2 regions of the Carnobacterium gallinarum DSM 4847 genome follow, and region 2 is predicted to be linked to the other one. Evidence: riboswitches for the same ligand, from Rfam matches in the RefSeq annotation. Region 2 holds a riboswitch; the other holds the start of a gene.
The links. A riboswitch is a leader RNA that binds a small molecule or an ion and turns the genes downstream of it on or off. The one in region 2 is predicted to bind thiamine pyrophosphate.
Positions count from the first base shown of each region.

Region 1: it holds a riboswitch for thiamine pyrophosphate, as region 2 does, so the genes downstream of both, tenA (thiaminase II) here and thiT (energy-coupled thiamine transporter ThiT) in region 2, are expected to answer to the same signal.

Region 1 is NZ_JQLU01000005.1:2,464,829-2,469,269, forward strand. It holds gene helD (RNA polymerase recycling motor HelD) at 1-1,663, shown strand, start outside; TPP riboswitch at 1,719-1,823, shown strand; gene tenA (thiaminase II) at 1,965-2,663, shown strand; gene thiM (hydroxyethylthiazole kinase) at 2,656-3,468, shown strand; gene thiD (bifunctional hydroxymethylpyrimidine kinase/phosphomethylpyrimidine kinase) at 3,449-4,279, shown strand; gene thiE (thiamine phosphate synthase) at 4,227-4,441, shown strand, end outside.
Region 2 is NZ_JQLU01000004.1:95,520-99,960, reverse strand. It holds gene cls (cardiolipin synthase) at 9-1,457, opposite strand; gene thiT (energy-coupled thiamine transporter ThiT) at 1,599-2,204, opposite strand; TPP riboswitch at 2,277-2,379, opposite strand; gene BR43_RS03190 (XRE family transcriptional regulator) at 2,666-3,097, opposite strand; gene BR43_RS03185 (serine/threonine-protein kinase) at 3,232-4,407, shown strand.

The DNA.
Region 1 (4,441 bases), on a different contig from region 2:
TGAAAGGGATCGGTTGCTTAAATTTTTTGATACAGCAGTGGCGATTCAAGATGATGTGCTATTAAATGCGTTGAAACAAGATTCTACTCGTCAAATGAAAGACATCACAACTACGATTCAAAAAGAACAAAATACCATTATCCGAGATACACAACATCCAATCCTTTTAGTGGATGGCGTAGCTGGAAGTGGGAAAACCTCAACGATTATGCAACGAATTGCCTATTTACTTTATTCACTGCGTCAAGAAATTACTTCAGATAATATTTTAATTTTATCACCTAATAATCAATTTATTTCTTATATCTCCGATGTTTTGCCATCCTTAGGTGAGCAGAATCCACAAAATATGACGTTGCTTCAATTTGCTGAATACTATTTGGGAAAACCCTTGGAGGATGAAGCAACTTATTTTACTAGAATTAGTCGTGATCAAGTGGATAGTCAAACAACAGTTTTAAGAAGTAAAGAATTCAGCCATTATATTCAGCAGTCAGGTACTCAGTTACAGGATGCAAAGCTAGTATTTAATGATGTTACGAGGAAAGGTAAAGTAATCATTTCTAAGGAAGAAATCGCTAAAATATACACTTCCACTCCGGAATTTTCAGGAATTATTGATAAAATTCAAGCAACTAAAAAACGTTTGATTAGTTATTGGGAACAACGAATTAGAACACAAGCGAAAAATAATGATACTCAAAATCAAATATTGTCTTTATCAGAGGATTTGCAGCAAAAATATTTTGGTGAGTTTATAACGGATGAGTCAGAAGAAAGTATTTTTAGCTATGGCAAGCGCTTGTTACGTAAGCAATACCGTCTAGTTACGAAGCAAATTCAGCAAAATAAATGGATTGATGTGGTGGCCTTATTTGAAAGTCTGTATGTTGGGTTTAAAGGAGAGGACTATATTTTTGCGAATGAAGAGGAATTGAATTTGGATGAAGCTGTTCTATTATTATTGATTCGGCAAACATTTATTGAAAAAATAGATATTCCAAATAGGCGTTTTATTTTGATTGATGAAGTTCAAGATTATACTTCGGCGCAGATGTACTTGCTAGCAGATCTATTTCCAAGAAGTCATTTTACAATGGTTGGAGATGAAAATCAGGCGATTTTTAATTCCAGTAGTACATTTGATGAAATTCTAATCAATTTAACTAGTCGAAAAAACCAAATTAAGCACTATAATTTATTGAATAGTTATCGTTCTAGTGGGGCGATTACGAAGGTTTTTAGGCAGTTGGCTACATCAAATGAAAAGATGGAAATTGTGCCTATTCGACCAGATGGCAAGGAACCTCAATTTTTTGAAAGTTCAACGATTGAGACTTTTTGTGCTTTATTGGAACAAATTTCAGTACAATTACAAGGTGAAAAATTAACAATAATTACTAAAACTGAGGAGGAAGCCACTTGGTTAATAACGGAAATAGATTCCCAACTATTAGAAAAGCTGAATGTGCATGTGATTCCGATTAGTTTATCAAAAGGATTAGAATTTGATCATGTTTTAGTGTACAATGCCTCTTCCGAAAATTACACTAGTCAGCGGGATCAACGGATTCTATATACCGCAGTGTCTCGAGGCATGAAGCGCTTATTTGTTAGTTATGAAGGGGCGGTTAGTAAGTTGTTTGGAAGTAGAGGGGATTGATATAATTGACAACTCCCCTTTGGATAGTCTATGATAAAAGCAGTTAAATAGAATATTTAAACACTAGGGGTGTCCTTTTTAGGACTGAGATGAATGTCGCCATTCGATCCCTTTGAACCTGTAAGTTGATACTTGCGTAGGGAAGTGGCTAACGAATGAATCCGTGTATTCGTCACACTATAACTAGGCTAGTTATAGTGTTTTTTTGCGTTCTTATGATGAGTTAGGTGAGTTTAAAGGTCGATTTTTAAGTAGAAATCACCGTATTTAACAAAAAAATCATGATGAAAGGAATAAGCGAATGACAAGTTTTACACAAGAAATGCGGTTAAAATATGATGCTATCTGGCAACAGAGTATCCAACATCCATTTATTCAACAACTGGCAAATGGACAGTTACCAGCAGAAGCTTTTCGTTATTATTTAATCCAAGATCGTTATTATTTAGAGCATTTTGCGAAGCTTTATCAATTAATTGCAGATAAAACAACAGATCCGGAACTAAAGCAATTATTTATTGGTGAAGCAGAGGATTTTGAAAAAGGTGAGCGAGCAGTTAGAGGGAGTTTATTTAATGAATTAACAATTAGTGAGGAAGAAATTCTAAGTGTTCCAATTGCGCCAACAGCATATCATTATGTGTCCCATATGTACCGAGTATTTTATACCGAGTCCTTGACTAGCGCTATGATGGGCTTACTGCCTTGTCCATGGTTGTATTATGAAATAGGCATGGAATTAGTTAAAGTTGGTTCACCTAATGAGAGGTATCAGCGTTGGATAGAAACGTATGTTACGGAGGATTTGAAGACACATATTGAATTTTTTTGTCAAAAAATAGATGCTTTAGCGGAGCAGGCAACAGCTTATGAACGTCAACAAATGGAGCAGGCATTTATGATTAGTAGTCAAGAAGAATTGAATTTTTGGAGCATGGCATTGACACATGAAAAATGGGCTGATTCAGATGGAAATAGGGAGGAAGAATCAAATGAATAGTGAATTAGTAGAGAAAGTAAGAAGACAAAACCCTCTAGTGCATAATATTACAAATATTGTTGTTGCCAATGATTCGGCTAATGGGTTATTAGCAATTGGGGCATCGCCATTTATGTCAAATTCATTTGATGAAATGGGAGATGTTACCCAATTAGCAGATGCAATTGTATTAAATATTGGTACGTTGGATGCAAGCCAAATTACAACAATGAAGGAAGTTGGACGAATTGGCAATCAATTAAATAAACCGATTGTTTTTGATCCTGTTGGGGCAGGTGCTACGGCATATCGTAAGCAAGTGACAGAGGAATTATTAAATGAGGTCAAATTTGCTTTAATCAAAGGCAACGCGGGTGAAATTGCTGCAATTGCCAATGCAGATTGGGAAGCGAAAGGCGTTGATGCGGGTAACGGCACAGGAGATATTGCTGAGATTGCCAAACAAGTTGCTAAGCGCTATCAGTGTTTAGTTGGTGTTAGCGGTGCGGAAGATATTATTACCGACGGAGTTCAAGTGATTCGCGTAAGAAACGGCACCGATTATTTTCCAAAAATGACTGGTTCGGGTTGTTTATTGTCTTGTATATGTGGAGCATTTTTAGGAGTAGTGGATTCAGTTACTGACCTAACAGCAGTGGCGACGGCATTTACAATGTATGGGTTAGCTGGCGAATTGGCAGCGGATAAATTGCCTGAATGTTTAGTGGGCAGTTTTAGAATGAATTTGCTAGATGAATTATCGGTTATGACGGGTGAAAAACTATTTGAGAAAGGTCGAATTTACTATGACATTAGCGAAAATTAAGCAAGTCCAAGCCTTAACAATTGCTGGTTTTGATAGTGGTGGTGGTGCAGGATTGCAAGCAGATTTAAAAACCTTTCAAGAATGTAAAGTTTTTGGGACATCTGTTTTGACCGCCTTGCCGATTCAAAATACACGTGGTGTAAAAAAAGTCTATGATATTCCATTAGCAGCGATTCAAGATCAATTGGAAGTTGTTGCGGAAGATTTTAAAATTTCAGCTTATAAGATGGGAATGTTATTTACAACTGAGATTATCCAGTTAATTGCGGCATTTATTCAAGGACAAGATTTTGGTTATTTGGTAGTGGATCCAGTGATGATTGCGAAAAGTGGGCAAAAGTTATTGTTAGATAGTGCCATTACTAGTTTAATCAAGGATATTCTACCATTGGCAACGGTGATTACGCCTAATCTTCCTGAAGCAGAAGTTATTTTACAAAGGAAAATTGAAGGTTCAATTGAGATGGAGCAAGCAGCTTATGAGTTGCAACGTTTAGGTGCGAAAAATGTGGTCATTAAAGGTGGACATAGTCAGGATTTTGAGGTCTCTGCGGATGTTTTGTTACTTGACGATGGCACGATTCATTGGTTTAGTAGTCCAAGGATCGATACGGAAAATACTCATGGAACAGGGTGTACATTTTCAGCATGTATTACGGCAGAATTAGCTAAGGGCGCTAGTGTCAAAGAGGCTGTTGAAATTGCAAAGGCTTTTATTGAAGCAGCATTGAGTTATCCAATTGATGTTGGTCATGGACATGGTCCAACAAATCATTGGGCGTACAACGAAAGGAATGGATTGGATGGTTAATCAATCAAAAGAGATGATGGGAAAAATGTTAACTGTTTATTTTATAGCGGGGACTCAAGATATTGTCGAAGGCACATTGCCTGAGTGCTTAGAACAAGCTTTAGAAGCTGGAATTACGTGCTTTCAGTATCGAGAAAAAGGACGTGGCAGTTTAGCAACATA
Region 2 (4,441 bases):
TTTTTTTTCTATAAAATTGGGGATAACAATCGGGAAAATTCTTGTTTAAACTTCATCCAACTGGATTGATTTTCTATTATTTCCTCAGTTAATAAATAACATTTTTTAATATCATCTTCGTAGATTTTTTGTAATTGTTGAGCAATGGCTGGGTCATAAATAAAGGCATTCACTTCAAAATTTAATTTAAAACTCCTAAAATCAAAGTTTGCCGTTCCAACTGACGCAACCTCACCATCAATCACAACGGTCTTAGCATGTAAGAAACCATTGTCATAGATATAGACTTTCGCACCAGCTGCAACCATCTCACCTGCATAATAAGTAGTCGCTCGATAAACAAAAGGATGATCCGGTTTATTAGGAATCATAATCCGTACATCAATACCTGACATTGCTGCAATTGTAATCGCATCAAGAACACTATCATCTGGAATAAAGTAAGGAGATTGAATATAAATTGATTTTTTCGCCATACTAATCATTTTGATATAGCCTTTTTTAATCTGTTGTTGTTCTGAATCTGGACCACTCGAAACGATTTGCATATTGGACTTGCCCTTGTTTGGAATGATTGGAAAATACTCCTCTTGATAGTCAAGACGATGCTTATCTACTGCTGCATTCCAATCCATAATAAAGCGACTTTGCAAAGCCAATACTGCATTTCCTTGAATTCGTAAATGAGTATCACGCCAATAACCAAACTTTTTATCTTTGCCTAAATATTCATCACCAACATTAAATCCACCAACATAACCAATTTTCCCATCAATCACAACAATCTTTCGATGATTCCGATAATTTAGACGTAAATTGATAATGGTCCAATGAGAGCCAAAGAATGGCTCCGCCCTACCACCTAGACTTTCTAAGTGATTAAAAAAGCGATGTTTTGTTGATCTTGAACCCATAGCATCATAAATTACCAACACTTCAACACCTGCTGCTGCACGTTCTTCTAAAGCTGCCAAAATACGTTTGCCTAAATCATCTTGATGAATCGTATAATATAACATATGCACATGATGTTGCGCTTGCTGAATATCGTGAATCAAAGAATCAAATTTCTTATTACCATCAATAAATAGGTCAATTTTATTTCCTTTAGTCACAATAGACTCATCGCTTTCTAAAAATAGACTAGCGATTTCTTTTGTATTCTCTGTTGATTGCTTACTAGATAGTAATTCATCATCCAATAGCATTTCTTTTTGAGCAATAACTAACTCTTTCATCCCAATACTTTCTTGCGTTTTGATGTCAAAAATCTTTTCTCTTGAGATTTTTTTCCCAAAAAAGAGATAAATGATAAATCCAATAATTGGCAATAAAACTAACACTAATAACCATGCCCAAGTAGCTGCTATATCACGCTTCTCACGAAATACAGTCACTACTGCCAAAATAATATTAAGAATAAAAATTGCGTTTACAACCCACATAAATGTACTCATGAAAGCCTCCTTTTAATGTAACGATACCTATTTATTCTACTATGAAGGTTCCAAATATGCCACAATTATTATTTAAATAAGAAACAAACATAAAAAGAGCTTAAAACAAAACCAAATATTGGCCTATTTTAAGCAATTTTTTTATTTAGAATTGGAAACAGACGATTCTTCTGTAGTTAATAGAAAAGGACTGTTTTTTGGAATAAATAATTCAGGCATCTTCGGAGCAAGAATAGCTAAAACGCCTAGTGTTACTGCAGCTGATGCTAATCCACTAGCTCCGTTCATCACTAAAGAAAAGACAAATGGGCTCATGCCACCAAAAGCGTAATCTCCCCAGAAAATCATTCCAGCAATAAAATGCCAGAAGTAACGTGCCACTGTTCCGACTAACGTACCAATTAGAATCCATTTGAACCATTTTTTTTGTCCCTGAACCGCTTGCTGCACTTGTTTTGCAAAAATACCTGAAAAACCTGTGAAAGCAAAAGCAATTAAATACTCTATTAAAACTTGCGGAACACTTAAAAAATAGACCTTCCCTAATAGAAAATGTAAGACACCCCAGAGAAATCCAGCGACAAAACCAGGTAAAAAGCCTCGTCTAAAACTATATAATACTAACGGAATCATCCCTAGTGAAATTGAAAAACTAGAACCGATTTCCAACGGAATAAAAGATAACGCCATAGCTAAAGCAGCCATAATCGTCCCTTCAATCCAAACACCTAAATTTTTATTTAACAAAAAAAACTCCTCCTTGTGTGTAGAACAGGGCCACACAACAAAGGAGGAGCTCGAATTATTTTAGTTAATAATACTTTGCCCCGTCACAATCCCTACGCTCGTACTAACGAACAGGTTCTAAGGGTTAGAATCAAAGATTCAATCTCAGCTGAAAACAGCACCCCTTTGTGATGGTTGTTCTATTTAATTAGTGTAATCTTTGATTACTGTTACAGTTTAACAGCCATGTTTTAAATTGTCAAATAGTCCTCTTCTTTTAATTTGATATTTACCTATTACATCACCGAATTCACTGAATTTAAGTCTGTTATTTGTCCTTAAAAAAATTCAGCTAATTTGCTACAATCTACTTTTTTTGTATTATTTCACACGTTATCTTTAAAGTGAGTCTCACATTTTGAAACAGTTTACTGAATCTTATAATACACAAACAGCCTTCTTCATCTCTACGATTATTTCTGTTAACTTTCAGAAAAAGTTGGCAAGTCCGCTTCAAATAATAATTCGTCAATTTCCAATAATAGATAGCTATGACTAATTCCATAAATAACAATGGCATCCCAATGATGCTTTGGATACAATTGGGCATAACCATTTTTTTTCAATAACTCATTGGTTTCTTCCACAGTCAGTTGAAAGCCGATAGCCAAAGCCACTGCTTTTTCCCTAGAAGGTCGACGTTTCCCATCAAAGTACTGATAACCAGTAACTTCTGAAATCCCAGCAGAACGAATCACAGTAATTTTTTTACATTTTTTAAGCGTTAGTAGATTGGCTAAGTAATCTTTTATATCTTCATTAATTAAATAAGATTGATGTTCGTCAAATAACATAGCAAAATCATCAGCTGCTTTTATTTGATTCATTAAATGTTCCGTATCTTTTTCCAACAAATTAAGTCCCCTCCAACTAGTTTCACTTAATAGTATACCACTTTATCGCTTCTTTATTCGATTTCTACAGGTACTTTTATTTATTACTAGATTTGCTATAATGTAGAATGTGAGTAAAAATAAGGAGCTGGAGCATGATTGAGAATCACTATAAAGAAATAGAAACTTTGACAAATAAAGAAAACGGACCGATTCTTGTCCGACATAACCAAACAAAAGAGTTTTTTGTAAAAAAAATATATACATTAGATTTGTTAGACAAATTAAAAAAATTACAACAAATCAACCATCCAAATTTACCTAGATTACAAGAAATAATTCCATTAGAAAATGAACTTTGGGTCTATGAAGAATTTATTCATGGAAAAAATCTGAAAGAATATATGCTTACTCAACAATCGACCTCCATTACAACCAAAGAAATTTTGAATATTGCAAGCAGTGTCACTCAAGCTCTAATGGTTTTACATGAACGAAACATTATTCATCGTGACATTAAACTAACCAATATTATGATTTCTAACGACCAAGTCATTAAGCTAATTGATTTTGATGCCGTCCGTCTCTACGATGGAAAAAAAGAACAGGATACTGTTAATCTAGGGACAATGGGATATGCTGCCCCAGAGCATTTTGGATTTGCAGAAACAGATGAACGGAGCGACCTTTATTCATTAGGCGTTGTTCTAAATGTATGCGACAGCCATGAGTACCCTACTAAAAAGCTAAGTACGAATCCCTATTTAGCACCAATTATCACAAAAGCAATCAAATTAGATCCTTCCCAACGGTTTCAAACTGCAAAAGAAATGCAGTTGGCTATTCAAGAACAATTAGACTTACTAACAGAAACAAAAAAAACAGCTACTACACCTATTTCTCTCAAAAAAGTGACATCTTCTGTTAGTGAACCTGCTTTCAAGGAAGCCACTAAACCATTAAAAAGTTCGAGTTTAAAGCCAAAAATAATCACACGCATCCCTGGATTTAGAAGTAATATATATTGGAAAAAAATTATTGCTCTATTTGGTTATCTCTTCATACTATTATGTTATATTATCTTAGCTTCAACTAAAGGTAATGCAATTGATCGGCTACTTGAATGTGTTAATTTTACAATTATGATGATAGCTCCTCTGTTCTTTTTTCTTAATTTTTTAGGGGTACAAGATCGTTTGCCCTTCTTTCGCTCGCCGAAACGTTCATCTAAAATTATCGGCTATCTTTTATTTATCGTAGTTTGGTTTATCATTGTCGGAACGTTTATTGAAATCACAAGCGGGCTTTATTCTCCTGAATACTATAAATAAAACCAGTCCTCTCATAAAAAATCTATCCTAGCAT